One region of the Mesobacillus sp. QJM3NY_10 genome, then DNA from elsewhere that is predicted to be linked to it. Evidence: a T-box and tRNA genes for the amino acid it is inferred to sense, from the RefSeq annotation. Region 1 holds a T-box; the other holds one or more tRNA genes.
The links. A T-box is a leader RNA that pairs with one kind of tRNA and senses whether it is charged. The one in region 1 lies ahead of ileS (isoleucine--tRNA ligase), so its partner is inferred to be a tRNA-Ile.

Region 1 (14,938 bases):
ATTCTCTGCAAAAACTCGTAAGGTAAATATTCTCCAGATATCTCACACTTCCCATACTCACCAAATTCCATTTTCTCCAATGCTGTTTCGATATCGTTTAATTCATCAACAATGTATTGCAAAATCCTCTCATCTTTCTGGCCGTCATTCAGGTACGCTAACAATTCTGTTCTCGTTTCGCGGAGCTCATTGTAAATGTAATCAAGATTACCTTCCATATATCTGCCCCCGTTCCTGTTTACAGCTATTATTTCCCGTAACAATTTGCTGACTCAGCTAAACTTTTTACATGTACTGCAGGATTTCCCAAGCAGGATGATTATTGGCATACATAAAAAAACTCCGGGACAAAAACCCGGAGTTCGAAAATTGATTAGTAATTTTCTTTTACAACAGTTGCACAGCGTTCACATAATGTTGGGTGTTCTTCAACCTTGCCGACTTCTGGTGTGACAACCCAGCATCTCTCACATGTTTCGCCTTCAGCTTTTGTAACAACAATCGCTGTATTTTCAAGTTTAATCGCATGATCAGGAGCCTGGTCGTAGCTTCCTGCGACTTCGAACCCTGAAACAATGAACAGCTGGCTTAAGTTTTCAGAAATTGAATCCAAAAGCTCTTTTGTGCTGTCGTTTACGTATAAAGAAACCTTCGCAGTCAGGGACTTACCAATGACCTTCTGATTCCTGGCTTCTTCAAGAGCCTTCAGGACATCGTCACGAAGTTTCATGAATGCATTCCACTTGTTTTCAAGTGCTTCTGCATTTGCGATTTCCTTTGCTTCAGGCATATCTGTCAGCTGGACACTGTCTTTGTCTGCTGAAGGGATGAATCCCCAAACCTCATCTGCAGTGTGAGAAAGGATTGGTGCAGTCAGCTTAACCAGAGCAATCAAGCTTTCATGCAATACAGTCTGGATTGCACGGCGCTCAACATTGCCTGCAGCCTCGATGTAAAGGACATCCTTTGCAAAATCAAGATAGAATGAGCTTAGATCCAGTGTACAGAAGTTGTTTACCGCATGGTAGACACCGGCGAATTCATAGTTGTCATATGCATTGCGCACATATTTGGTCAATTTGTTCAGCTTCACAAGCATGAACTGGTCAACTTCGCGCAGCTGCTCGAATGGCACTGCATCTGTTTCAGGGTTGAAATCAGAAAGATTGCCAAGCAAGAATCTGAATGTGTTACGGATTTTACGGTACACTTCAGCAACCTGCTTCAGGATTGCGTCAGAAACACGTACGTCGGATTGATAATCGACGGATGCAACCCAGAGACGCAGGATATCTGCACCCAATTGGTTCATAACCTTCGCAGGAACGACAACGTTACCGATTGATTTACTCATCTTGCGGCCTTCGCCATCAAGTGCGAAACCGTGGCTCAAGACACCTTTGTAAGGTGCTTTGCCTGTTACTGCAACTGCTGTAGATAATGATGAGTTGAACCAGCCGCGGTATTGGTCAGAGCCTTCAAGATAAAGGTCTGCAGGGCGCTGGAGGTCATCACGCTCTACTAGAACTGCCTGGTGGGATGAGCCTGAGTCGAACCAAACATCCATGATGTCCGTTTCTTTCGTAAACTGGCCATTAGGGCTGCCAGGGTGGCTAAATCCTTCAGGGAGCAATTCTTTAGCTTCTTTTTCAAACCAGATATTAGAGCCTTGCTCACGGAACAGATTTGAAACATGTTCGATTGTTTCATCCGTGATGATTTCCTGGCCATTCTCGGCATAGAATACCGGAATTGGAACACCCCATGCACGCTGGCGGGAGATACACCAGTCACCGCGATCACGGACCATATTGAATAGTCTTGTTTCGCCCCATGCTGGTACCCATTTTGTTTCTTCAACAGCTTTTAGCAATTCGCCGCGGAAATCTTTGATCGACGCAAACCATTGTGCTGTAGCACGGAAGATAACAGGTTTTTTCGTTCTCCAGTCATGCGGGTATGAGTGTGTGATGAAGCTTAGCTTCAGTAAAGCGCCAGCTTCTTCAAGCTTTTCTGTGATTGGCTTGTTCGCCTGATCATAGAATAAACCTTCAAAGCCTTCTGCTTCAGCTGTCATAACACCCTTATCATCTACAGGGCATAAAACTTCAAGTCCATACTTCTGGCCAACATGGAAGTCATCCTCCCCGTGTCCTGGTGCAGTGTGGACACATCCTGTACCAGCATCTGTCGTTACGTGCTCGCCAAGCATGACAAGTGAAGTGCGGTCGTATAATGGATGCTTTGCAAGGACACCTTCAAGCTCTTTACCAGCAAGTTTCTTAACTGTTGAAGTATTTTCCCAGCCGATTTCATTCGTAACTGCTTCTAGTAGTTCTTCAGCAACAAGGAATTTCCTTCCGTCAGCTTCTATAACAACGTATGTCAATTCTGGGTGAACGGAGATTCCAAGGTTTGCCGGAATCGTCCATGGTGTTGTCGTCCAGATGACGATTTCAACATCCTGGTCAAGAACTCCTTTGCCGTCTTTAACAGGGAATCCAACATAGATTGATGCAGAACGCTTATCCTGATATTCAATCTCAGCTTCAGCAAGTGCTGATTCACTTGACGGTGACCAGTAAACAGGCTTTTTCCCTTTGTAGATGTATCCCTTTTTCGCCATCTCGCCGAATACTTTGATTTGCTGTGCTTCATATTCAGGCTTCAATGTGATATAAGGATTTTCCCAGTCTCCGCGAACACCAAGACGCTTGAACTGTTCACGCTGGTTGTTGATTTGCTCATATGCATATTCTTCACATAGCTTCCTGAACTCAGCTACAGTCATTTCCTTGCGTTTTACACCCTTGTTCGTCAATGCCTGCTCGATTGGCAATCCATGAGTGTCCCAGCCAGGTACATATGGCGAACAAAAGCCGCTCATTGATTTATAACGGACGATAAAATCCTTGAGGATTTTATTAAGTGCGTGACCCATATGGATATCTCCATTAGCGTATGGAGGTCCGTCATGCAGGATGAACAGCGGGCGTCCTTCTGTGTGCTTTTGAACCTTTTCATAAATATTCATTTCTTCCCATTTTGCCTGAATTTCAGGTTCCCTGTTCGGAAGGTTTCCGCGCATTGGAAACTCGGTCTTCGGCATGAGCAAAGTATCTTTGTACTCCATTAGATTGATCCTCCTATTTTTACCGTTGCAATCACGAAAGAAACAATAATGAAAATAAAAAAACCTCCTCATCCCTGAAAAGGGACGAGAAGGTTTATATTCCCGCGGTACCACCCTAAATAGACAAGGATTCATCATCCTGTCCTCTTAGCATTCTTAACGCGAATGTCACGCCTGTGCTTACTGATCCTAAAATGGATGTTCAGCTCGGAACTATCGGGTGATCTTCTGGCTATCCGCTTGCAATGGGCTTCCACCTTCCCCATTTCGCTGAAAAGCAAGCAACTGGAACGCCATACTGTCCCTGTCATCGTTTCTGTCATGTATTGCACTTTGTTATGAAATTATATGCGAAATAACGTCCCCGCGTCAAGCCAGTGAATCTTCTTCTTCTCTTGCAGCAGCCTTCAATTCTGTTGAATCCAATTCATATTCAAGCAGATGATCCCAATCATCGGTGTTCAGCATATCAAGCTGCGCCTCGATCAGCATCTTGAACCTTGTTCTGAATACTTTTGACTGCTTCTTCAATTCTTCAATTTCCAGGGCGATTTTACGTGCCTTGGATAGAGATTCGTTGATGATCCGGTCAGCGTTCTTTTCCGCTTCCTTGACGATCAGCTTTGCTTCCTTTTGCGCATTTCGGCGAACTTCTTCCCCTGCTTCCTGCGCGATCACAATTGATTTATTCAAGGTTTCTTCTATATTCGTAAAATGGCCAAGCCTGGAATTCATTTCATTAAGCTTTTCTTCCATTTCCTTTTTTTCACGGATAATTAGTTCATAGTCCTTAATCACATTGTCAAGAAACTCATTTACTTCATCTTCATCATACCCGCGAAATCCCTTATTGAATTCTTTGTTGTGTATATCTAACGGCGTTAAAGGCATGACGCCACCTCCCATTAAGTTATAATCCTTTATGTACTTAAAGCAATGATTCGACAAATAAACTAAAAATCCTTCTTCTATTACTATATAATTATTTTTTTCTCCCGGCAATAACTCGATATTTATCTTTTTTTGTTTTCCCTTCAATTGTGATGATTTTCGCACGCCCGTAACCACGTGCTGAAATAACATCACCTTCACCGCATTCAAAAGCAGTATTTTCAATCGCAGTCCAATTAACCTTTACTTGGCCATGCTGAATGAGCAACTGGGATTTTTGCCTTGAGATATTGAACAGTGCGGACATGACGGTATCCAGACGCAATGACGAAACGGTAGTGGTCATTTCATTCCATTCCTCAGTAATTCCCACTGCCATTTCAAGCGGAAGCTCTGACAAGCCAATCGAAGCTCTGCCGATTGATTCTAATTGAAGCCCGATGTAATCGGCGATTTCCTCAGCTGCGAAAAATTGCACAACATCTCCGTCAATCAGGATATCTCCAAATTTCCCACGCTTCAAGCCAAGTGACATCAGGCTGCCCAAAACTTGACGGTGTTCGATATTCACAAACTTCTTTGCATATTCAATACCAAAAAGCTTTACCTGGAAATCCTCTTCTTTAGCTTCCAAATACTCTGGATAAAGAAAAGCCCGTTTTCTCTCGGTACCTGGTGCACCGCCAAACAGCTCCCACTTAACATCGGGATGCTTGCCGATAACGGTAGACAAGATTTGCTGCTCCCTCGGATCCAGGAAATCCGTCAATTTCGGAGCATAATTTTGTTCAACATACTCTTTCCAGTTAATGACCTGATCGATAAATTCCCGTTCCTCAAGACGGAAATGCTGGTAAATAGACATTTATGTACTCCTTTTTTATTACCTTGATAGAAAACATGCAGGGTCTATTTCAGACCCTGCATGAGAAGAATTGATTACTATTAAAACCATGCAGCCAACTGATACAATCCGCTGACAGCAAAACGCAGCACAAGGAAAGCAACGATTGGCGAAATATCAATCATGCCGATTGAAGGAACGATCCTGCGGAAAGGCTCCAGGAAAGGCTCGCAAATACGAGCTAAAAATTGTCCTATTGCTGTTTCTCTTGCATTAGGGAACCATGACATGAAAATATAAATAATCAGGGCCCACTGATAAAGACTGACTACCTGTGCTATTATACCTATTACTATATCCATTTACTCTACCACCTCGACTCTTGGTAATCCCGCTCCTGCATAAGCTCAGAAATATTTCCTGTTACTTCCACATTATCCGGGGTACATAAGAAGATATTCATGCCGATCCGCTGGATATCCCCGCTGATCGCATAGACTGTTCCGCTGAGGAAATCCACAATACGCCTTGCCTGATCCTGTTCAATACGCTGCAGATTCACAACGACTGCCCGGCGATTTTTTAAATGATCAGCAATATCCTGTGCTTCCGCATACATTCTAGGTTCCATCAGGATCACTTTCGAAGACTTTTGCACACTCTGCAGGCTTACCACATTCTGCTTTTGTTGAACAGGCTGTTTATTGGGCTTGAAAGGCTCAGCTTCTCCCTCGAGCATTTCCTCATCATTATAGTCATATTCATCTTCCAGGAAAAAAAATGTCTTAATTTTTGATTTTAAGCTCATATTAATGCACCTCCGATTCATTGCCTACCAAGGCAGTGCCAATACGCACCATTGTTGATCCTTCTTCAACAGCTATTTGAAAGTCATTTGACATTCCCATTGACAGTTCATTACATGGTGCAAATTCAAGTTTCCGCGATTGTATATCTGCTTGCAGGCTTTTCATTGTCCTGAAGCAATCCCTGATCACTTGCTCATCCTCCGTTAAAGGGGCCATCGTCATCAATCCGCTGATTTCAATATTGGAGTACTTCTTCAGTTCTTTTACAAAACCAATGACATCATCCGGTTTTATCCCATGCTTGCTCTCTTCGCCGGATGCATTGACCTGGATCAGACATCTCACTTTTGAACCGGATCGTTTATTGATTTCCTTTGCAAGTGACAGCCTGTCCAATGAATGGATATATGTAACATGCTCAATGATGTTTTTCACTTTTCTCGTTTGCAGCGTCCCAATAAAATGCCAGACCGGCTTGTCCCCTAATTGGCCAATTTTATGAAGCAGTCCTTCATCCCGATTTTCACCAAGATGGGTGACCCCAGCATCAACGGCTTCCTGTGCCCGTTCTGGTGAGACATATTTAGTAACCGCAATAATCTTGATTTCATCTGGATTACGCCCGGCTTTGTTACAAGCATCTGCTATTTGATTCTGGATAACCTCCAGATTTTTTCTGACTTTCATTATGGATGGCTATCCTCCTTCCAGCCGATATAAGCCATCATTCGGCCTGCATTACCCTTATCCCGTCTATGGGAATAGAAATGCTCACTATGGCAGCTAGTGCAATAATCGGTTACATGTATATTCCCGTCTTCTACCCCTGTCTTTAACAGAATCTGACGGTTCAATTCCTTTAAATCGAGAGAATATTGACCTTCACTAACTTGATTATATGGTAATATATCGACACCATCTAGTATATTTTTCACTAAATTGATGACTCTCTCATCAACAATATAACATTTTTTGCATATTGATGGGCCTATAATGGCAGAAATTTTTTCTGTTTTTGCACCATTTTGCTGAAATTTGTTGACCATCTCCGCCGCAATACCGTGAACAGTGCCTTTCCAGCCAGCGTGAGCGACCCCGATCAGCCTGGTCTCCGGTTCAATAAAATAAAGCGGGACACAGTCTGCATAACAAAGTGTCAGCAGTACTCCTTGCTCATCTGTCAGAAAGCCATCCGTTCTTGAAAAAGAAGTATCATAGGTCGTTGAGCCTCTTCCTTGATCTGATTTTCCGATTTTGGCGATGCTGATATCATGAGTTTGTTCTGCTCCAACCCAGCTGGAAAGAGGAAATTCGATCTTATCGGCCAGCAGGAGACGATTTTCACAAACAGCATTCTGCTCGTCTCCTACATGAAAGCCGAAGTTCAAACCCGAAAAAGCATCCTGTTGGCTCACGCCACCGTTCTTCGTTGTAAACCCAACCTCAAGTCCAGGATAACGCTCCATCCACTCTTTAATTTTAAAATATTCCTGGCTTTCTAAGATGAATGGTTCCATATTTTTACCTCACACGTTTTTGTCTAGTTTATCACATACAAACCGCAATACAACAGTATTACGATGTTACTCATCCCCGTCACTTTTTTGTTGGAGATATCCCCCGCTGTCTTTATACCGGACTAAAATGACATCTTCACCTATTTTCAGGATATTTGTCCAGGGAATCACAACCTCATCTTCCTTTCCGAAGAATCCCAGCACCTTACCTGAACTCCCAATCACAACAGCTTCGATTTTACCCGTATTTAAATTGATTTCAAAATCCTCTATATTACCAAGCCTTTTTCCATCCGAAACATTCACGACATCTTTAACTTGAAATTCTGTCACCTTAACCATATAGATCCCTCCGGATTTCGCTTTGGCATTAATTAGCCCTTATATAAAATATATGAAGGGGAAACAGATGTATGAATTACTTCAGTGGATCTTGAATTTTAAAGAGTCGTCCTACTTCGTAATGCCCTTGTATAAAGCAAAGAACAAAAAAGCGCAAGCGCCTTGTTCAGCCCCGACAAGCGCTGGAGGGCCGACCAGTGAAGTCGTTCTTTGACTTCATTAGGCGGACCGAAGCGACTCGAGGGGCTAGGCGCTGGAGCTGGATTAAGAATACTACATGTATTTATCCAACTAAATAATTTTTATAATTTCCTAAACGATAAAAAAGCTGCCAAAAGGCAGCTTAGCTTTGGATATTCTTATTCATTTGTTTGATGGCTGCTTTTTCAAGACGGGACACCTGGGCTTGTGAGATGCCGATTTCATCGGCTACCTCCATTTGTGTCTTACCCTGGAAGAATCTCTTCCTTAGAATCAACTTTTCACGCTCATTCAGGCGTCTCATACCTTCCTTCAAGGCGATTTCTTCAATCCAGTTTGTATCCTTGTTCCGTTCATCACTTAGCTGGTCCATCACATAGATTGGATCTCCGCCATCGTTATAGATCGGTTCAAATAAGGACACGGGATCCTGAATCGCATCAAGAGCGAAGACAATTTCCTCGTGAGGTACCTCAAGAACCTTGGCGATTTCTTCCGCAGTTGGTTCCCTTGATGCCTCACTCATCAGCCTTTCGCGTACCTGAAGCGCTTTATAGGCTATATCCCTTAATGAGCGCGAGACTCTGATTGGATTATTATCTCGTAAATACCGTCTAATTTCACCGATGATCATCGGGACGGCATAGGTGGAAAACTTAACATTTTGTCCCAGATCAAAATTATCAATGGACTTCATAAGGCCTATACATCCGACCTGAAATAGGTCGTCAACAAACTCGCCCCGGTTGTTAAAACGCTGGATTACACTTAAAACAAGCCTCAGGTTCCCATTCACAAGTTTCTCTCTTGCTGTGATGTCACCGCTTTGCATTTCTCTAAAAAGTTTTCTCATTTCCTCGTTTTTAAGAACGGGAAGCTTTGATGTATCAACACCGCAAATTTCAACTTTGTTTCGTGTCAATCTTTTCCCTCCTCACAGGAGCTGCTGTCAAAAATCAGTATCTCCGCAGGAAGGAAAAATATGCACTATTTACCTAAAGCCTGGACTGGTTTCAGGAAGAATCAGCCAGGAAAACCGCCAAGTTATCACTTTTATCAGAGAGAAAAAATTTTTTTATAGAAAATTTTTCTGCTATACCATTTTATTGAATTCTTTACGCAAACGTTTGATGATTCTTTTTTCCAGACGTGAAATATAAGATTGTGAAATTCCTAGCATATCCGCTACATCCTTTTGTGTCTTTTCCTCGCCACTCCCAAGACCAAAACGCAATTCCATGATTTGCTTTTCACGATCGGAAAGCTGCTGCAGCGCTTTAACCAGCAATTTTTTATCCACATTGGACTCAAGGTCCTTTGTGATAATATCGTCATCGGTTCCAAGAACATCGGACAAGAGCAGTTCATTTCCATCCCAATCAATATTCAAAGGCTCGTCAAAGGAAACCTCCGACCGCAGTTTATTATTCCTTCGCAAATACATCAGGATTTCATTTTCAATACATCTAGAAGCGTAGGTCGCTAGCTTAATTTTCTTCTCAGGATTGAACGTATTGACCGCCTTAATCAAACCGATTGTTCCGATACTGATTAAGTCTTCAATGTTAATGCCCGTGTTTTCGAATTTACGCGCGATGTAGACAACGAGTCTCAAATTCCTTTCTATGAGAATCGACCTTGCCGCTTTATCCCCATTTGGAAGTTTGTTCAAAAGCACTTCTTCCTCATCTTTCGTTAAAGGAGGTGGCAACGCTTCGCTACCGCCGATATAATATATTTCATCTGTTTTCAAGCCCAGTTTCATTAATAATTTATACCAGTAATAGGATATCCGAAGCCGCAAATTTTTCATTGATTGTCCTCCTTCTAAATTATGTATTTCTGAGTATAGTAATATTAGCTTACCTTCACCGTTGGCTCTTGTTTTGCCATCCCTGCCATCATTTTTGGATGGATAATACATTGAAAACTGCCATCAGCCGAAAGTTCCTGCGCAGTAAAAGATATTAACCCCTTTTCTGCAATATAAGTTCCTTCGTCTGTAGTAATCTTGATCTTGTCAGGATTAAAGGCAATGATTAACTGATGCTCTTGTCCGACTACCTTACATGGAATGATTCTCATTCGATTTTCCAGCTGCTGCGAAAAATTTTCATCACCTGACAAAACACAATCGGGATTTTCAGCAATTCTTTTGATTTCACTTGGCATACGATCCAAACAATCTGCTATGGATAAAATCATGACTGGCATTTTTGAGATAGGATCATAAAGCTGGTTGCCGCTATCTATCAGTCCTTTCATGTTAAAATCCATCTCCATGAACTGCACTTCAACTATTGCCAGTGATTCATATTGAATCTTTGTCATTTCGAATTGTTCAATATTTCTCCTCGAAAAATGCCAGGCGAGCGGAAACCCCAGCAATACAAACAACCAGCTGATTGGATCGCCAAACCCTTTAATATGGTTCATGGCCACATTCGATGCCAGGTTCATATCAAATTGGATAAAGTAATGTACCCCTGTCAAAGTGCCCCCAAGCAGAAAGGTCGTTACATAAAATGTCATAAGTGCCTTGAAGAAAAAACGGAATCTTTTATAGCCAAAAGCTGCCAGGACCATCAATATCGAAAAGAACAGTTTCCCCGCTGGGTGCCCCGCTGCAGCATGAAACGGAGTAATTGATAATATAATGAGCAGTGAACCTATAGCCCCTCCCAAACATAGCCGCCATAGCTTAACCTGTCTTTTCAGGATGATGGCAGTCAAGTAGAGTAGGAACGTATCAAAGAATAAATTCAATGCCCAGATGACATCCAGATAGACCTTCACCCCTCATCCTCCTGTACAGAATTCGCATGCGCCTTGTTTGACAGCTGAAAGTGCTGTGCCAGACTCAGATTCAGAATCTTCATCCCTCTTGCTTGAAATGATCAAGCATGCCAACGGCTAATTAACGGTTCAATCTGGCAAACCGACCAAACTACTTTGGATGGTAAAAAACAACCTGGCGTCGAGCAAAGTTTAGCAACCACTGTTGAAGCACGTGATCACCGATTTGCTTCTTGCTCTATCATTCCGTTACGGAAAAGTATATCGTCATTGGCCTATGAAGTGTGTCATAATCTGGCACCAAAACAACAGAGATTTTCACTTTTCCCTTCGGATTTTGTCAATTTTCAGATTATTAACTTTAGGAATAAATGATGCTTAAATTTTTAGTAGGTCATATATTCCAAAAGTATGTTGTTTAGTAGATTTCTAAGAAAAGCGCAAGCGCCTTGATCAGCCCCGAAAAGCGTTGGAGGGCCGACCGGTGAAGTCGTTCTTTGACTTCATTGGGCGGACCGAAGCGACTCGAGGGGCTAGGCGCTGGAGATGGACACTTATCTAAGTGTAAGTTTATACTTTCTCTCGTGAAAAATAACATAAAAAGGGCATAGCCGTTTCGGCTATGCCCTTCTGAAGTATAAATTAGCGTCTTCTGTTACGATTGCGCAGGAATGTTGGGATATCAAGAGCATCATCGCCCTGTGGAGATTGATTGCTTCTTGGTGCTTCCTGCTGGATTTCTTCACGTTTAGGCTGTTCGCGCTTGATCGCACCCATACCTGGCTTTTGCTGCCCTCCAAAACCTGGTCTTGTTGGCTTAGGCTGGACGACTTCCTCATTGAAGCCTGTTGCAATTACCGTAACGATAATTTCATCTTTTAAGCTTTCATTGATGACAGAACCGAAGATCATATTTACATCCTGGTCTGAAGCAGTGGCGACGATGTCAGCAGCTTCTTGTACCTCGTATAAACTAAGGTTCGTTCCGCCAGTGATATTCATAAGAACACCTTGAGCACCATCAAGTGAAGTTTCAAGCAACGGTGAGGAAATAGCCTTTTTAGCTGCTTCAGTAGCACGGTTTTCACCTGCAGCAACACCAATTCCCATCAATGCTGAACCCTTATTGGACATAATTGTTTTAACATCGGCAAAGTCAAGGTTGATCAAACCAGGTGTAGCGATCAAGTCTGAAATACCCTGGACACCCTGGCGCAGAACATTATCCGCTTCACGGAAAGCTTCTAGCATCGGAGTGCTCTTATCAACAATCTCAAGCAAACGGTCGTTAGGAATCACAATCAAAGTATCTACTGCTTCCTTCATCGATGAGATTCCACCGCCAGCCTGTCCAGCACGCTTGCGTCCCTCAAATGTAAATGGACGTGTAACTACACCTACTGTCAACGCTCCAAGGTCCTTGGCGATTTGAGCGATAACTGGAGCTGCACCAGTACCTGTTCCTCCGCCCATACCGGCAGTAACAAATACCATGTCAGCGCCTTTTAGCACTTCCTCGATTTGTTCTTTGCTTTCTTCGGCCGCTTTCTTTCCGACCTCAGGATTAGCACCAGCGCCTAGTCCACGCGTTAGCTTTGCACCGATTTGCATTCTGATTTCAGCTTTTGAAAGGTTCAATGCTTGTGCGTCTGTGTTGACCGCGATGAATTCCACACCTTGTACGCCGTGTTCGATCATTCGGTTAACCGCATTATTTCCGCCGCCGCCAACACCGATAACTTTTATAGTAGCAAGTGAATCTAAATTTGTATCAAATTCCAACATGACAAATCCTCCTAATTCGCCGATTTCCTGTTAGCTCTGATTATTCAAAAAAGTAGCCAAGAAATTTCTTCATTCTTGAGGTGACTTTTTCTTCAGGCTGTTTCTCAGGCTTCGATTTTGGATGCGGCTGTTTTTGAACTCTCTTTTCTTTCGGTTCCATTTCACTAAAAGTAGCTTCCATTTTCTTCCCTTTTAATTTTGCGTTTTTATAAGCAAATTGGATTAAGCCGACTGCTGTCGTGTACTGGGGTTCTCTTACGCCAATATAATCCGGAATGGCGATTCTTACCCTGCTTTGGAAAATATCCTGGGCAAGCTCCAGAACACCCTGCATATTGGCTGTTCCACCTGTCAGGACAAAACCACCTGGCAAGTCCCTTATGTTCATGTGTTTCAATTCATCCTGGACAAGGGAGAAGATTTCTTCCATTCTTGCCTCAATGATATCGGCTACTTCCAGCTGATTGAACTGCTGCTGCTGGTCGCTGCCGATGATTGAAACCTCGAATACTTCCTCTTCGGATGCATAGTCATAAAAGGCATGTCCATGCTTCAATTTCAATTGATCCGCTTCTTCAGTTGTCGTGCGCAAACCGATTGATAAGTCCTTGGTGATATGGTCTCCTCCAACCGGAATGACAGATGTACCTCTTAAGTGTCCGTTCTCAAACACAGCGACAGTTGATGAACCGCCGCCGATATCAATCATCGCGACACCCATATTCTTTTCATCCTTTGAAAGCGCGAATGCTCCTGCAGCAAGCGGCTGTAGGCCGATATCCACGATTTCAAGTCCAGCACGCTCAACACAACGAAGAGTATTATGTAAGATGGTCTTTGATCCGGTAATGATCGTTCCTTCCATTTCAAGCCTAACACCGATCATGCCTCTTGGATCATTGATCTCATCAAGACCGTCAACGATAAATTGCTTTGGAATCACGTCTATTATCTCTCGCTCAGGTGGAATCGATACCACCTGTGCAGCATCAATGACTCTCGCTACGTCCTCATTCGTGATCTCGCGATTGTCGCTGGAAACTGCAACCACACCATGGCATGGCAACAGGGAAACATGATTGCCGGTGACACCTACAATCACCTGGTTAATCTTTAAACCTATCATTCTTTCAGCTTGTTCGATTGCCCTTTTAATAGAATGAACGGTTTCATCTATATCAACAATGGAGCCCTTTCTTAACCCTTCGGACTTTACATTGCCAACACCAATTATATTTAAAGTGTCGTTGACCATTTCCCCAATGATTACCTTCACACTGGATGTACCGATGTCAAGACTGACATATATATCATTGCTGTTCATTCTGTGGCACCTCCTTCAACAATTCCTAGTGTTTGAACAACAATTTCTTGCCACTATCTAATTGCGTTTCATTTTTTAATTACATTACTTTATTCGTCACAATTAAATATTTCCCTTTTAAAATATCATTTTTTTTTCTACTTTTCACTTGTCGTTGACCATTTCGTCAATATTATTCTCCGGATGACGGCTATATTCTGGAACAGCCTTACCCCAAAGGCAAAAACTGCTGCTAAATACAAGTCTACACCAAGATGGACACCTAGAAAAGCTAAACTTGCTGCTAATACTATATTAAAAAAGAATCCTGATACAAAAACTTTTTCATCATATATATTTTGCAGCTGGGCGCGGATCCCTCCAAACAAAGTATCGAGGGCTGCAAGGATCGCGATTGATAAATAGTTGGAGTATTCTTCAGGAATTGTGATATCGGTCAATAGCCCAATGATTACACCGATGACCAACCCCATGATTGGAAGCCACATTATCCGTTGCCTCCCCCTTTGTCTGTTTTAACGGGTTCCATGTACCTGATCCTGATTGTATCTTGATATGCAGGTACAACCAACATGCTCTCAGGCCTGTTTACGATCACTTCCAGATTATCGATGAAAAAATCCTCGGCTACCGTGGAAACCTTCATTCGATTGTATAACTTTTCGGCTGAATCTCCATTTTCCGTAATTACCCGAACTTCAATAGGAAAACGATTTAAAGAATGTCCATTGATTTTTGTCACCCTGTTTATATCCCGGATGACGGTAGTATTTACGACCCTCTCGCCATCAATGGAAACATGCTTTGCGCCATACAGGTTCAATTCATTCAAAAGCCTTTTAAGCATATCTGGAGAAACCGAAGGCGGATTGTCACCTTCGACAATCAAGTTGAAAGCAGGCTTAATCAAGAGAGTGATCCCCGGTCCGGTGACCTCGGTCAGTCCAGCCTCATCCTTCAATTCTGCGAGGGTTTCCCGCAGTACCTCTTCCTTGCTTTGCTGCCGCTCAGTTTCATACTTAGCTATTTTTTCTTCATTAGACCTGATTTCAAGAAGCAGCTTGGACTGTAATTCCTTCTCCTTCATTAAATCCTCACGAAGCTGCCAAGTGTCACGTGTATCCCTGACTTCTGGTTCCCTGACGGTTTGAAACTGAATGGCGACCATTAATCCAATAATTGCAGCTATAATACTGAAGCTGAGATTCTTAGGTCGGCCCAATGCATTCACCTTGCTTTCTATTAGGCCATTTCTTGTGGTTTTCATTCAATCCCATTCTAAACAGCCTGTTAACC
Region 2 (14,938 bases), 2.1 Mb from region 1:
CGAGTACCTATGCTTTCATTATTCATCTGTTAACCTCCCGGTTAGTATACAAAAGATTATATCCCTCCAATAAAAAAAATTAAACCCATCTCATTCGAGAAGGGTTTTTTGAATTGAATACCATTATAAAAAACTGCTATTAGAATACGGCCCTATCGTAAACATCCCAATCAATCCTATAAATGCCCCAATTGTGTAGGCTCCTTTTATCTTAAGTAGTACTTGGGTGACTAATCCAGGTAACATAATCCATAATAATATTGGAACAAAAACTGACTCCATCACAGGTATAAAAGCCTCAAAAAACGCGTCTGAAATAACTTCGTTTGATCCTAACATGTTATTACCTCCAAGGTAACTTAAGTAGTGGTATGTAAAAAGTTCGATGTGCTAATAAATAATTTCTTACTCAATCGGGAAGGGATTTTTCATTCTCTAATTTGTAAAAATCAATTAACCTTTTGATCGTCTTTCCATGTACACTTTTATTGTTTTCAATCCTACTTAGTGTTTTTATATTCATTTGAAGCGCTTCACATACTTGTTCCTGGGTAAGGTTTCTTTTAAACCTTTCCATTCTCAATATCTCTCCTAAACTTTCAGGGTGCATATTAAAACTACAACTCCTTTCCATTTGTCTAAAGTTATTTCTTAATTTATATCGGATTGATCACCAATAACTTTTAAAGCAAAAAAGAAGCCCTAATCAATAAGATGGGCTTTTAACAGTTTAATGACTTTCTCGGTTATATCCTCTTTTCCATCCACAATGACAGAAAGTAACCCTTCAACATCCATTCCCTTTTTTATCTCCTGGATCCAGTCAACTGCAACCTTTTCGGGTGTCCTGTCTCTTTTTTGAAAGGATCCTCTCCGTTGTACTCTTATACCTCTAGATAGAAAAGTTATTGCAATTGTCACATTCAAGATTGTCACTCCATACACCATTTTATCAAGCGCTTGGAAATTCATATTCTTTATTCAACCATATAACCCCATAAACTTTCTACAGTTTCATCCAGCGAACGAGCAATCCTTATAGCTACAGGAAGAGTCGGAAGTGACTTTCCCCTAACAATAAGACTGAAAGCCCCAGGAGTTAATCCGGCCTTCTCAGCAATAAATCCTTGTTTTAATCCCCGTTCCACCAGTATCTGTTTTAGCTTGGTCTCCAATCCAATCACCTCAGTTATAAATTCTTCAAAAAAAATGTTTGTCCTCTAAATAATTTTGTTATAGGACAAGCAATTAATCTCATATCATTTTTCAAGGACGTCATAAGACGTCAAAAAGGAGGGCTTTACATGAGAGAAACAGAACAGGAAAAACGAGAAAGACTAATCTGTAACGCCAAGGAACAATCTGATATGGAGTGGATTCTGGCAGGTCTGATGCTTATTCATTTAGCTGGATTTTTCACTATTTGAGGGAAGAAAGTTATATGTATAGACCAACTGTACGTTATGCAGATTGTTATCAACAATATGTGGATAAGATGTTTCAATCCACAACCTTAGATCGGAACCAAATCATCAGGGCAGCATTATTCACCGCTGCATATTCGGAGGAATTTTTAAAGCTGATGAGCCAAAACCAAAAAGGTGACGTCCCTCTTCCCTCCCCTTTATGGCAGATGGATCACACCGAGTTATGGAGGGAACAGTCGCCTAAAACAACAGGAGAGGGGAAGGACGTCAATTATCATGATGACCGAAAGGGAGAAATTGAGGATAATAGCAGAGTTGTTGAACCAGAAGCAAGCATCTCAAGTATCCAGGGACGTCAGTACCAGGTCCAGAGATCAGCAGGGCCGGTTCCAGAAAGAATCAAGACGTCAGGAGAAATCCAAATACGAATCGGTTAGATTTATTAAGTTGAAGAAAGTAAAAGGGAGTTATGGTACCTATATTGTAAAAACTAAGATACTCACAGAGGGGGAAGTAGATATAATAATAATTTCTTGTTTAATGATAATCCTGTCTGTGATTTTCTAAAAATGGGCCATAAAACTAATAAAAAATCCATTTCGGCGACAGTTCGGCGACAAAATCAAAATCTTCCTGATGAAAAACTTAATAAAAAAGAAAAAAGCCTTGATATACAAGGCTTTTTCGGATGGAGAATAGGGGGCTCGAACCCCTGACCTCAACGCTGCCAGCGTTGCGCTCTCCCAGCTGAGCTAATCCCCCGTATCTAAATAGATAAGGTACAAGAAAGATTATATAACCATCTTGCTGGACATGCAAGACAAAATTTTATAAGCAAACTAAAAGCCGCAATTCAGCGGCTTTCCTACAACCCTTCAATTTCAACCCGGTTAATGCCTTCCATTTCAGATACCGCTTCATACACATCAGTAGTCTTTCTGCGGAAGTCCACGGTTACAATCAATTGTACCAGCTGGTTTCCCTCTGCAAGATCCTTAATACGGACGTTTTTCAAAGCGATTTTTTCTCCTTTAATCCTGGTAATAATATCGGCAATGCTTTCCCTGCTATTGACATTAAACTGGAGCCTGATCTCTTTTTCCCTTAATTGTCTTGGTCCGATGAACTTCATCAGAAACGGTATGAATTCTACACTTACGATAAGCAGAGCAACGCCTGCGATGGCTTCCCAGTAAAATCCCGCGCCAACTGTGATTCCAATACCAGCGGCACCCCAAATCATCGCTGCCGTGGTTAGGCCTGAAATTGTGTCATTTCCTCTTCGTAAAATAACCCCGGCACCAAGGAAGCCGATACCCGATACGATCTGGGCCGCCAAACGGAGAGGGTCCATCGTGATATTAACGTCTTCATCCCCTGGGAACATATAAGCTGATTCACTTGAGACAATCGTCAAAAGACAGCTGACGATCGATATAACCAGACTTGTTTTAAGGCCAACCGGTTTTCTTTTAATTTCTCTTTCAAGCCCAATGACCAGGCCCAAGAAAGCGGATATCCCCAACTTAAGTAAAATTTCCATATCAATTGAATATAACATGTCGTTTCTCCTGCCCCTGATAAGATGTATTTACTTTCCCTAAAAATGACGGACTAAACTTCTCATTGATAAAATAAAATTTTATTCAAGATAAAAATTCGATTTCATTGTAAAATACATATTATTCACATTGTGTTACTTAAAGGAGAATGGAAATGGAATCACCTAAAGTAAATCCTTATATGGCGGTAGCAATCGGTGTCGTGGCAGTCTCAACTTCTGCGATCCTGGTCAAAGTCTCATCCGCGCCGTCCGGAGTCATAGCCTTTTACCGATTATTCTTTTCTGTACTGTTAATGCTGCCGGTGTTTCTTATAAAGTATGTTTCAGAACTTCGTCTTATTACGAAACGGGATTGGGTATTCACTGGAATAGCCGGGATCTTTCTGGCTTTTCATTTTATCCTCTGGTTTGAATCGCTAAACTATACCTCAGTAGCAAGTTCAACTGTGCTGGTCACTCTTCAACCGCTATTTGCATTTGTTGGGGCCTATCTGTTTTTTAAGGAACGTGTATCCGTTAAAGCGATTTTAAGCGGAGTAATTGCGATCGGCGGCAGCGTCATCATCAGCTGGGGTGATTTTAAAATAAGTGGAAGCGCACTATTTGGAGACTTTTTGGCGATTGTTGCATGCGCCTTGGTAACCGTCTACCTTTTATTTGGCCAAACCGTCAGAAAGAGAATGTCTTTAATAACCTATACTTTTATCGTCTATAGCATCAGTTCAATTACTTTGTTCTTCTATGTAATTGCAGTGGGTGATTCGTTTTACCCATATCCCACAAGTGATTGGGTTTACTTCATCCTGCTTGCGTTGATCCCAACTTTGCTTGGCCATACATTGTTTAACTGGTCTATAAAATGGATCAGCGCCTCAGTCATTTCTATGGCCATACTTTTCGAACCGGTTGGCGCAACCGTATTGGCCTTCTACCTGCTCGGTGAAAAAGTAATTTTGACACAGGTGATCGGAGGATTAGTTGTTATTGCGGGGATAACATTGTTTTTAGTAGATGAAAGAAAGATGAAGCTAAAAAATCAAGCCGAAATCAAATCAATCTCGGGGTAGGGGATGAAAGTGCAAATTAGAAAAGCTACGAAAGATGACGCGAGCGGTATTGCCAAGGTTCACGTTAGAAGCTGGCAAGAAACTTACCAGGGAATGATAAGCCAGGATTACTTGGATTCTTTAAAGGTAGAGGACAGGAAACCTTTATGGGAAAAAAGCTTATCAGAAAGTGCTGATACATCTCCAGTTTTTGTCGCAGTTAATCCAGAGGGAGAGATAGTTGGCTTTGCATCTTTTGGTAAAGAAAGATCAGGGAAGTTTAATGCCGACGGAGAATTGTACGCGATTTATATCCTTAAAGAGTACCAAAGAGGAAAACTGGGCCTGATGCTGCTTTTAGCGGGTTTAGATGATTTGCTAAAGCAAGATTATGAATCCATGCTCGTTTGGGTGTTAGCTGATAATGAAAGCCGAAAATTTTATGAAAGCCTTCAGCCACAAAAAGCTGGAGAAGAAGTTGTGAAAATTGCAGGCAAGGAATATATCGAAGTGGCTTATATATGGAGAGATTTAAAGTTGCTGCACCAGACTACTATAGAAAAACTGTAAGAGTATAGTTGCAAATCTGTAAGGTACAAACAAAAAATCCCCTTTAAAGAGGGGATTTTTTTAAATGAATAGGTAAGTGAACCTTGAAAACAATAATGCACAGACGGTGGATAAAATTAAAGTTCCTCCGTGAACCTTTCCTTCAGCGTTTGCGATTTTAATGGCTTCAATGTAGGCAATACTGAATAATAGTATCGCCATGATTAGTGAGAGATAAAGTGCAATTGATTGCAGCAAATAGATTCACCTCAGTAAATTAGTTTGTCCAAAGCATTATATGAGTACAAGCGAGAAATTATTAATAAAAGCATTTAATAAGAAGAAACTCGGAAAACCAAAAAGAACTCTCTCATTGTGAAAAATTCTCTTAAAATTATATTGCAAACATATTTTATCCATGGTATATTTAATCTCGCTTCAGGAAAACAACGTTGAATTGAAAAAATAAACATCAGTTTTCACGAAAAAGAAAAACAATAATGATGTTGACAATAACAAATCAGCGTGTTATATTAATAAAGTCGCTTCTGGGCGACGAACTGAACAACTTGCTCTTTGAAAACTAAACAAACAAGCGTCAACAAACAATAAATGATCATGTTTCTTCTATAAGAACATGAGCCAACGTTTTAACTTTATGAGCTAACTCATAACTCTTTCTTGGAGAGTTTGATCCTGGCTCAGGACGAACGCTGGCGGCGTGCCTAATACATGCAAGTCGAGCGAATCTTCATTAGCTTGCTTTTGAAGATTAGCGGCGGACGGGTGAGTAACACGTGGGCAACCTGCCTGTAAGACTGGGATAACTTCGGGAAACCGGAGCTAATACCGGATAATCCTTTCCCTCACATGAGGGAAAGCTGAAAGACGGTTTCGGCTGTCACTTACAGATGGGCCCGCGGCGCATTAGCTAGTTGGTGAGGTAACGGCTCACCAAGGCAACGATGCGTAGCCGACCTGAGAGGGTGATCGGCCACACTGGGACTGAGACACGGCCCAGACTCCTACGGGAGGCAGCAGTAGGGAATCTTCCGCAATGGACGAAAGTCTGACGGAGCAACGCCGCGTGAACGATGAAGGCCTTCGGGTCGTAAAGTTCTGTTGTCAGGGAAGAACAAGTATCGGAGTAACTGCCGGTACCTTGACGGTACCTGACCAGAAAGCCACGGCTAACTACGTGCCAGCAGCCGCGGTAATACGTAGGTGGCAAGCGTTGTCCGGAATTATTGGGCGTAAAGCGCGCGCAGGCGGTTCCTTAAGTCTGATGTGAAAGCCCCCGGCTCAACCGGGGAGGGTCATTGGAAACTGGGGAACTTGAGTGCAGAAGAGGAGAGCGGAATTCCACGTGTAGCGGTGAAATGCGTAGAGATGTGGAGGAACACCAGTGGCGAAGGCGGCTCTCTGGTCTGTAACTGACGCTGAGGCGCGAAAGCGTGGGGAGCGAACAGGATTAGATACCCTGGTAGTCCACGCCGTAAACGATGAGTGCTAAGTGTTAGAGGGTTTCCGCCCTTTAGTGCTGCAGCAAACGCATTAAGCACTCCGCCTGGGGAGTACGGCCGCAAGGCTGAAACTCAAAGGAATTGACGGGGGCCCGCACAAGCGGTGGAGCATGTGGTTTAATTCGAAGCAACGCGAAGAACCTTACCAGGTCTTGACATCCTCTGACAACCCTAGAGATAGGGCGTTCCCCTTCGGGGGACAGAGTGACAGGTGGTGCATGGTTGTCGTCAGCTCGTGTCGTGAGATGTTGGGTTAAGTCCCGCAACGAGCGCAACCCTTGATCTTAGTTGCCAGCATTCAGTTGGGCACTCTAAGGTGACTGCCGGTGACAAACCGGAGGAAGGTGGGGATGACGTCAAATCATCATGCCCCTTATGACCTGGGCTACACACGTGCTACAATGGATGGAACAAAGGGTCGCGAAGCCGCGAGGTCGAGCCAATCCCATAAATCCATTCTCAGTTCGGATTGCAGGCTGCAACTCGCCTGCATGAAGCCGGAATCGCTAGTAATCGCGGATCAGCATGCCGCGGTGAATACGTTCCCGGGCCTTGTACACACCGCCCGTCACACCACGAGAGTTTGTAACACCCGAAGTCGGTGGGGTAACCTTTATGGAGCCAGCCGCCTAAGGTGGGACAGATGATTGGGGTGAAGTCGTAACAAGGTAGCCGTATCGGAAGGTGCGGCTGGATCACCTCCTTTCTAAGGATATTGCCGTAATGGCAATCGGAATGCGAATCTTTCGATTCGTACTGCGGATTTAACAATCCGCATAGTTGTACGCTTGTTTGTTTAGTTTTGAGGGAGTAATTGCCTCAAGGCTTTTTTGTTCCTTGAAAACTAGATAATCGTAAGTAAGAAGAACCAAGAAAAACCGAGTAATCGCCATTTTAGTTTTCTCTCTATATTAATAGAGAAATGACCTTTTAGGTTAAGTTAGAAAGGGCGCACGGTGGATGCCTTGGCACTAGGAGCCGATGAAGGACGGGACTAACACCGATATGCTTCGGGGAGCTGTAAGTAAGCTTTGATCCGGAGATTTCCGAATGGGGAAACCCACTGTTCGTAATGGAACAGTATCTTTGCCTGAATACATAGGGCATTGAAGGCAGACCCGGGGAACTGAAACATCTAAGTACCCGGAGGAAGAGAAAGCAAACGCGATTCCCTGAGTAGCGGCGAGCGAAACGGGACATAGCCCAAACCAAGAGGCTTGCCTCTTGGGGTTGTAGGACACTCAACATGGAGTTACAAAGGAACGGGGTAGATGAAGTGGTCTGGAAAGGCCCGTCAGAGAAGGTAAAAACCCTGTAGTTGAAACTTCGTTCCCTCCTGAGTGGATCCTGAGTACGGCGGGACACGAGAAATCCCGTCGGAAGCTGGGAGGACCATCTCCCAAGGCTAAATACTCCCTAGTGACCGATAGTGAACCAGTACCGTGAGGGAAAGGTGAAAAGCACCCCGGAAGGGGAGTGAAATAGATCCTGAAACCGTGTGCCTACAAGTAGTCAGAGCCCGTTAATGGGTGATGGCGTGCCTTTTGTAGAATGAACCGGCGAGTTACGATTACATGCAAGGTTAAGTTGAGAAGACGGAGCCGCAGCGAAAGCGAGTCTGAATAGGGCGAATGAGTATGTGGTCGTAGACCCGAAACCAGGTGATCTACCCATGTCCAGGGTGAAGGTTGGGTAACACCAACTGGAGGCCCGAACCCACGCACGTTGAAAAGTGCGGGGATGAGGTGTGGGTAGCGGAGAAATTCCAATCGAACTTGGAGATAGCTGGTTCTCTCCGAAATAGCTTTAGGGCTAGCCTCACGTTGTAAGAGTCTTGGAGGTAGAGCACTGTTTGGACTAGGGGCCCTCATCGGGTTACCGAATTCAGACAAACTCCGAATGCCAAAGACTTATCCGTGGGAGTCAGACTGCGAGTGATAAGATCCGTAGTCAAAAGGGAAACAGCCCAGACCACCAGCTAAGGTCCCAAAGTATACGTTAAGTGGAAAAGGATGTGGAGTTGCTTAGACAACCAGGATGTTGGCTTAGAAGCAGCCACCATTTAAAGAGTGCGTAATAGCTCACTGGTCGAGTGACTCTGCGCCGAAAATGTACCGGGGCTAAACGTATCACCGAAGCTGTGGATTGACATCTTAGATGTCAGTGGTAGGAGAGCGTTCTAAGGGCGTTGAAGTCAGACCGTAAGGACTGGTGGAGCGCTTAGAAGTGAGAATGCCGGTATGAGTAGCGAAAGATGGGTGAGAATCCCATCCACCGAATGCCCAAGGTTTCCTGAGGAAGGCTCGTCCTCTCAGGGTTAGTCGGGACCTAAGCCGAGGCCGAAAGGCGTAGGCGATGGACAACAGGTTGATATTCCTGTACCACCTCTTTATCGTTTGAGCAATGGGGGGACGCAGTAGGATAGGGTAAGCGCGCTGTTGGATATGCGCGTCTAAGCAGTTAGGCTGCAAGTGAGGCAAATCCCACTTGCGTGAAGGCTGAGCTGTGACAGCGAGGGAAATATAGTACCGAAGTTCCTGATTCCACACTGCCAAGAAAAGCCTCTAGCGAGATAAAAGGTGCCCGTACCGCAAACCGACACAGGTAGGCGAGGAGAGAATCCTAAGGTGAGCGAGAGAACTCTCGTTAAGGAACTCGGCAAAATGACCCCGTAACTTCGGGAGAAGGGGTGCTCATTTGGGTGAATAGCCTAGATGAGCCGCAGTGAATAGGCCCAGGCGACTGTTTAGCAAAAACACAGGTCTCTGCGAAGCCGCAAGGCGAAGTATAGGGGCTGACGCCTGCCCGGTGCTGGAAGGTTAAGAGGAGGGGTTAGCTCACGCGAAGCTCTGAATCGAAGCCCCAGTAAACGGCGGCCGTAACTATAACGGTCCTAAGGTAGCGAAATTCCTTGTCGGGTAAGTTCCGACCCGCACGAAAGGCGTAACGATCTGGGCACTGTCTCAACGAGAGACTCGGTGAAATTATAGTACCTGTGAAGATGCAGGTTACCCGCGACAGGACGGAAAGACCCCGTGGAGCTTTACTGTAGCCTGATATTGAATTTTGGTACAGCTTGTACAGGATAGGTAGGAGCCTGAGAAACCGGAGCGCCAGCTTCGGTGGAGGCGTCGGTGGGATACTACCCTGGCTGTATTGAAATTCTAACCCACGCCCCTGATCGGGGCGGGAGACAGTGTCAGGTGGGCAGTTTGACTGGGGCGGTCGCCTCCTAAAGAGTAACGGAGGCGCCCAAAGGTTCCCTCAGAATGGTTGGAAATCATTCGCAGAGTGTAAAGGCACAAGGGAGCTTGACTGCGAGACCTACAAGTCGAGCAGGGACGAAAGTCGGGCTTAGTGATCCGGTGGTTCCGCATGGAAGGGCCATCGCTCAACGGATAAAAGCTACCCCGGGGATAACAGGCTTATCTCCCCCAAGAGTCCACATCGACGGGGAGGTTTGGCACCTCGATGTCGGCTCATCGCATCCTGGGGCTGTAGTCGGTCCCAAGGGTTGGGCTGTTCGCCCATTAAAGCGGTACGCGAGCTGGGTTCAGAACGTCGTGAGACAGTTCGGTCCCTATCCGTCGTGGGCGCAGGAAATTTGAGAGGAGCTGTCCTTAGTACGAGAGGACCGGGATGGACGCACCGCTGGTGTACCAGTTGTCTTGCCAAAGGCATCGCTGGGTAGCTATGTGCGGACGGGATAAGTGCTGAAAGCATCTAAGCATGAAGCCCCCCTCAAGATGAGATTTCCCATAGCGCAAGCTAGTAAGAACCCTGAAAGATGATCAGGTTGATAGGTCAGAGGTGGAAGCGCGGTGACGTGTGGAGCTGACTGATACTAATCGTTCGAGGACTTAACCAAAATAGATTATTCGTTCTTCTTGAATTCTTCTTACACATTATCTAGTTTTGAGGGAATAAAGATATTTTCAAAGTAAAATTTCTTTAAAATTTCTCTTGCAAAATAACTTAAAGTCAGTATAATAGATATTGTCTTTAAAAAAATGTCTGGTGACGATGGCGAGAAGGTCACACCCGTTCCCATACCGAACACGGAAGTTAAGCTTCTCAGCGCCGATGGTAGTTGGGGGTTTCCCCCTGTGAGAGTAGGACGTCGCCGGGCAGTTTCAAATGGAGGATTAGCTCAGCTGGGAGAGCATCTGCCTTACAAGCAGAGGGTCGGCGGTTCGATCCCGTCATCCTCCACCAATTTTTATTCGCGAAAGCGAATAAACATCCTTAACTTCACACAGTGAAATAATCTACATTTACCATGCCGGTGTAGCTCAATTGGTAGAGCAACTGACTTGTAATCAGTAGGTTGGGGGTTCAAGTCCTCTTGCCGGCACCACTTGTACGAGCCATTAGCTCAGTCGGTAGAGCATCTGACTTTTAATCAGAGGGTCGAAGGTTCGAGTCCTTCATGGCTCACCAAGTTTTTTTCGCGCCAGCGAAAATAAACTTCCTTATCTTCGCGACAGCGAAAACTTATTATCTTATATGCGGGTGTGGCGGAATTGGCAGACGCACCAGACTTAGGATCTGGCGCCGCAAGGCGTGGGGGTTCGACTCCCTTCACCCGCACCAAAGTTTTTTGCGCTAGCAAAATAACTTTCCATAAATGCGGAAGTAGTTCAGTGGTAGAATACAACCTTGCCAAGGTTGGGGTCGCGGGTTCGAATCCCGTCTTCCGCTCCATAGTTCTTAAGCCGGGGTGGCGGAACTGGCAGACGCACAGGACTTAAAATCCTGCGGTAGGTGACTACCGTACCGGTTCGATTCCGGTCCTCGGCACCACCAAGTTAGCTAATAAACATTTATATTTGCGCCCGTAGCTCAATTGGATAGAGCGTCTGACTACGGATCAGAAGGTTATGGGTTCGACTCCTTTCGGGCGCGCCATTATATTTTCTCTTTATCGGGGAGTAGCTCAGCTTGGTAGAGCACTTGGTTTGGGACCAAGGGGTCGCAGGTTCGAATCCTGTCTTCCCGACCATGCTACTTATTTTATATGGGGCCTTAGCTCAGCTGGGAGAGCGCCTGCCTTGCACGCAGGAGGTCAGCGGTTCGATCCCGCTAGGCTCCACCATATTCACTTTAAATAATAATTTGGCGGTGTAGCTCAGCTGGCTAGAGCGTACGGTTCATACCCGTAAGGTCGGGGGTTCGATCCCCTCCGCCGCTACCAATTTCAATCTGGTTGAACCTATTCAATCTAGGATATCCTGGACCTTTAGCTCAGCTGATTAGAGCAACGAGCAAGGCATCTATGAGCTTGCTTCGAGTTGTACCCATCGAGCTGCTGCTTGAATAGACTTTCTGAGATGGGGACAGACCCACTAGGATATTTTCACAACCTAGATCAATCCAGCTAAACATGGACCTTTAGCTCAGCTGGTTAGAGCAGACGGCTCATAACCGTCCGGTCGTAGGTTCGAGTCCTACAAGGTCCACCATTGCTTATTTTTAACACGGAGGTATACCCAAGTCTGGCTGAAGGGATCGGTCTTGAAAACCGACAGGCGGGTAACACCGCGCGGGGGTTCGAATCCCTCTACCTCCTCCATAATTTTAATATCATTAATATCGTCGCGGGGTGGAGCAGTCCGGTAGCTCGTCGGGCTCATAACCCGAAGGTCGCAGGTTCAAATCCTGCCCCCGCAATCTGGTCCCGTGGTGTAGCGGTTAACATGCCTGCCTGTCACGCAGGAGATCGCCGGTTCGATCCCGGTCGGGACCGCCATTTTTAATAATTACCAATAGCAATATTTATAGTGGCTCAGTAGCTCAGTCGGTAGAGCAAAGGACTGAAAATCCTTGTGTCGGCGGTTCGATTCCGTCCTGAGCCACCTTATTTAATTTAAATGAATATTTAATAATAATATGGCGGTTGTGGCGAAGTGGTTAACGCACCTGATTGTGGTTCAGGCATTCGTGGGTTCGATTCCCATCAGTCGCCCCATTTTTTGCGGGTGTAGTTTAGTGGTAAAACCTCAGCCTTCCAAGCTGATGATGAGAGTTCGATTCTCTTCACCCGCTCCATAAGGGCCTATAGCTCAGCTGGTTAGAGCGCACGCCTGATAAGCGTGAGGTCGGTGGTTCGAGTCCACTTAGGCCCATTTTTTGTATTATTCCGCAGTAGCTCAGTGGTAGAGCACTCGGCTGTTAACCGAGCGGTCGTAGGTTCGAATCCTACCTGCGGAGCCATTTTTATGGGGAAGTACTCAAGAGGCTGAAGAGGCGCCCCTGCTAAGGGTGTAGGTCGGGTAACCGGCGCGAGGGTTCAAATCCCTCCTTCTCCGCCATAAGGCCCCTTGGTCAAGCGGTTAAGACACCGCCCTTTCACGGCGGTAACACGGGTTCGAATCCCGTAGGGGTCATAAGGAAAGCTGTTAGCAATTATGCTAACGGCTTTTTTTTATGTTTTCAAAAAAAATTTGGATTCCAGAGAGACCATTAAGAAATTTTTCATTAATATTTATCTGCTTGCTATTAAATCATTTCAGCAAGCAGCATACACTTAGAAGAAGGTAAGATGTTCATAAATGAGTAAGATACAATTGTCTAATTAGTAAAGAAAAAAGGGTTACTTAAAAATTGAGATATATGCCCTGTTGTAAGGGGCAAAGGGAAAAACGTGTAACGTAAAGGAGTGAAAGTAATTCGTCTAATGGCCGAAGAAACGAGAATCAAGCCATAAATTAGCGAAGCTTAACATTCAATTAAATGATCCTTGCCTAGATAATCAATGCCCCAATCTGTACCCCTGGTTTCACATCTGTAGCAACCCTAACCTAGTAATTTCACCCCAAATCAATATCTAATCAATATCTAATCACTATCTCATCACTATCTGATCACTTCCTTGATACGATGAAAACGTTATCAGCCAAAAATATTTTCTCACCTATTTCCTCTATTAAACCTAATAAATTCAACTAATCCTTTTAATGAATCATTATTCAATTTCATTTTTCGTTCTCCAAATTTCGCGTAATTGGAAGATTTAGTACATTAAAGCGCTACCATTTGAGGGCTTTTGTCGAAATTCGGATTTTGATAAGAATTATTGTCGAAAGATTAAGAAAATGTTTACAAGGAATTCCTTCTGGAAACTAGAATACTAGTGAAATAGGGCGTTTTATTAGTTTTACAAAGGCAGGTGGAATGCATTGGTGATAAATCCTACAGAGTTTGAATTGCATTTGTTCCATGAAGGGAATCTGTTCCAAAGCTACAATTTATTTGGAGCACATGTCATTAAAAGTGGAACTGAAACATATACTCGATTTTGTGTGTGGGCTCCAAATGCGACTCAGGTAAGGCTTACAGGTGATTTTAATAATTGGGATGGGAATGGCTATGAGTTTCATAAAGTCAATCAGGAGGGGGTCTGGCAGCTCGCTCTTGAGGGGGATCTGACCGGTACCATTTATAAATATGAGATTGTAACGGAGTCGGGTGAGCGATTGCTCAAATCTGACCCTTATGCTTTTTTCTCGGAAGTAAGGCCAAATACGGTTTCAATCGTCTACCCAATGGACGGCTATAAATGGAATGACCAGAAATGGCTGCAAAAGCGTGAAAAGAGGAGCACACTTGGCGAGCCGATGTTCATCTATGAACTTCATGTAGGTTCCTGGAAAAAGCATGATAATGGTTCCTTTCTTACATACCGTGAGCTTGTTGATGAATTGATCCCATATATTGTTGCGCATGGATACACACATATTGAATTATTGCCTCTAACTGAGCATCCGCTCGACATCTCCTGGGGCTATCAATCTACTGGTTATTTTTCAGTTACGAGCCGATATGGAACGCCTCATGATTTCATGTATTTCGTTGATATGTGCCATCAAAACGGCATCGGGGTCATCCTTGATTGGATTCCGGGGCATTTTTGCAAGGATGCGCATGGGCTGTACAAATTTGATGGCAGCTATGTGTTTGAATATCAGCGTGAGAATGATCGTGAGAACCAGGTATGGGGAACAGCCAATTTCGATCTGGGAAAAACAGAGGTCCAGAGCTTCCTGATCTCGAGTGCGCTTTTCTGGCTGGAAAAATATCATATCGACGGCTTCAGGGTTGATGCAGTGGCCAATATTATCTACTGGCCGAATTCAATTCAGGCTGCGAACCAGTATGGAGTGGACTTTTTAAAGAAGCTGAACAAAGCGGTCAAAGAGTATGAGCCGGGAGCGCTGATGATTGCAGAGGATTCGACTGACTGGCCGCAGGTGACGGCTCCTGTGGAGTATGGCGGTCTTGGTTTTACATACAAGTGGAATATGGGATGGATGAATGACACTTTGAAGTATATGGAGGAAGAATCCCATAACAGGAAGCATATACATGATAAAGTTACCTTTTCGCTGCTTTATGCATTTTCAGAGAATTTTGTCCTGCCTTTTTCACATGATGAGGTTGTTCACGGGAAGAAATCGCTTCTTGATAAGATGCCGGGCGATTACTGGCAAAAGTTCGCACAACTCCGGCTATTGCTTGGGTTCATGGCAGCGCACCCCGGCAAGAAGCTGACCTTCATGGGGACAGAATTTGGACATTTTTCGGAATGGAAGGACAAAGAACAGTTGGACTGGAATCTCCTCGATTATGAAATGCATGAAAAGATGAACCAATATAATAGGGAACTTATCAAATTGTATAAGCGGTCAAAGCCGCTGTATGAGATCGATCAAAGCTATGAAGGCTTTGAGTGGATCGATGCTGATAACCGGGACCAGTCGATTTTTTCTTTTATCAGGAAAGGAAAGAATCCTGAAGAACTCCTGGTCATAGTTTGCAATTTCACAGAGA

Region 2: it has a tRNA-Ile gene. The T-box ahead of ileS (isoleucine--tRNA ligase) is inferred to sense a tRNA for this amino acid. The anticodon was not compared.

Annotation. Positions count from the first base shown of each region.
Region 1 covers NZ_CM149675.1:1,696,529-1,711,466, reverse strand. Annotated here, with positions in the region: gene AC0VX7_RS08490 (TraR/DksA C4-type zinc finger protein) at 1-218, opposite strand, end outside; gene ileS (isoleucine--tRNA ligase) at 374-3,133, opposite strand; T-box leader at 3,211-3,453, opposite strand; gene AC0VX7_RS08480 (DivIVA domain-containing protein) at 3,503-4,024, opposite strand; gene AC0VX7_RS08475 (YlmH family RNA-binding protein) at 4,116-4,889, opposite strand; gene AC0VX7_RS08470 (YggT family protein) at 4,970-5,230, opposite strand; gene AC0VX7_RS08465 (cell division protein SepF) at 5,236-5,676, opposite strand; gene AC0VX7_RS08460 (YggS family pyridoxal phosphate-dependent enzyme) at 5,678-6,364, opposite strand; gene pgeF (peptidoglycan editing factor PgeF) at 6,364-7,194, opposite strand; gene AC0VX7_RS08450 (YlmC/YmxH family sporulation protein) at 7,261-7,536, opposite strand; gene sigG (RNA polymerase sporulation sigma factor SigG) at 7,880-8,659, opposite strand; gene sigE (RNA polymerase sporulation sigma factor SigE) at 8,831-9,550, opposite strand; gene spoIIGA (sigma-E processing peptidase SpoIIGA) at 9,595-10,533, opposite strand; gene ftsZ (cell division protein FtsZ) at 11,176-12,318, opposite strand; gene ftsA (cell division protein FtsA) at 12,359-13,642, opposite strand; gene AC0VX7_RS08420 (small basic family protein) at 13,780-14,130, opposite strand; gene AC0VX7_RS08415 (DUF881 domain-containing protein) at 14,130-14,909, opposite strand.
Region 2 covers NZ_CM149675.1:3,799,971-3,814,908, reverse strand. Annotated here, with positions in the region: gene AC0VX7_RS19275 (helix-turn-helix domain-containing protein) at 1-26, opposite strand, end outside; gene AC0VX7_RS19270 (hypothetical protein) at 124-339, opposite strand; gene AC0VX7_RS19265 (helix-turn-helix domain-containing protein) at 410-610, opposite strand; gene AC0VX7_RS19260 (hypothetical protein) at 703-927, opposite strand; gene AC0VX7_RS19255 (helix-turn-helix transcriptional regulator) at 978-1,184, opposite strand; gene AC0VX7_RS19250 (hypothetical protein) at 1,305-1,427, shown strand; gene AC0VX7_RS19245 (hypothetical protein) at 1,442-1,864, shown strand; tRNA gene AC0VX7_RS19240 (tRNA-Ala) at 2,117-2,189, opposite strand; gene AC0VX7_RS19235 (MgtC/SapB family protein) at 2,293-2,988, opposite strand; gene AC0VX7_RS19230 (DMT family transporter) at 3,144-4,058, shown strand; gene AC0VX7_RS19225 (N-acetyltransferase family protein) at 4,068-4,607, shown strand; gene AC0VX7_RS19220 (hypothetical protein) at 4,668-4,844, opposite strand; rRNA gene AC0VX7_RS19215 (16S ribosomal RNA) at 5,265-6,815, shown strand; rRNA gene AC0VX7_RS19210 (23S ribosomal RNA) at 7,043-9,977, shown strand; rRNA gene rrf (5S ribosomal RNA) at 10,123-10,238, shown strand; tRNA gene AC0VX7_RS19200 (tRNA-Val) at 10,249-10,324, shown strand; tRNA gene AC0VX7_RS19195 (tRNA-Thr) at 10,391-10,466, shown strand; tRNA gene AC0VX7_RS19190 (tRNA-Lys) at 10,474-10,549, shown strand; tRNA gene AC0VX7_RS19185 (tRNA-Leu) at 10,618-10,702, shown strand; tRNA gene AC0VX7_RS19180 (tRNA-Gly) at 10,739-10,813, shown strand; tRNA gene AC0VX7_RS19175 (tRNA-Leu) at 10,824-10,912, shown strand; tRNA gene AC0VX7_RS19170 (tRNA-Arg) at 10,941-11,017, shown strand; tRNA gene AC0VX7_RS19165 (tRNA-Pro) at 11,035-11,111, shown strand; tRNA gene AC0VX7_RS19160 (tRNA-Ala) at 11,129-11,204, shown strand; tRNA gene AC0VX7_RS19155 (tRNA-Met) at 11,227-11,303, shown strand; tRNA gene AC0VX7_RS19150 (tRNA-Ile) at 11,495-11,571, shown strand; tRNA gene AC0VX7_RS19145 (tRNA-Ser) at 11,589-11,681, shown strand; tRNA gene AC0VX7_RS19140 (tRNA-Met) at 11,706-11,779, shown strand; tRNA gene AC0VX7_RS19135 (tRNA-Asp) at 11,783-11,858, shown strand; tRNA gene AC0VX7_RS19130 (tRNA-Phe) at 11,892-11,964, shown strand; tRNA gene AC0VX7_RS19125 (tRNA-His) at 12,002-12,077, shown strand; tRNA gene AC0VX7_RS19120 (tRNA-Gly) at 12,084-12,157, shown strand; tRNA gene AC0VX7_RS19115 (tRNA-Ile) at 12,161-12,234, shown strand; tRNA gene AC0VX7_RS19110 (tRNA-Asn) at 12,248-12,322, shown strand; tRNA gene AC0VX7_RS19105 (tRNA-Ser) at 12,330-12,420, shown strand; tRNA gene AC0VX7_RS19100 (tRNA-Glu) at 12,424-12,495, shown strand; gene glgB (1,4-alpha-glucan branching protein GlgB) at 13,288-14,938, shown strand, end outside.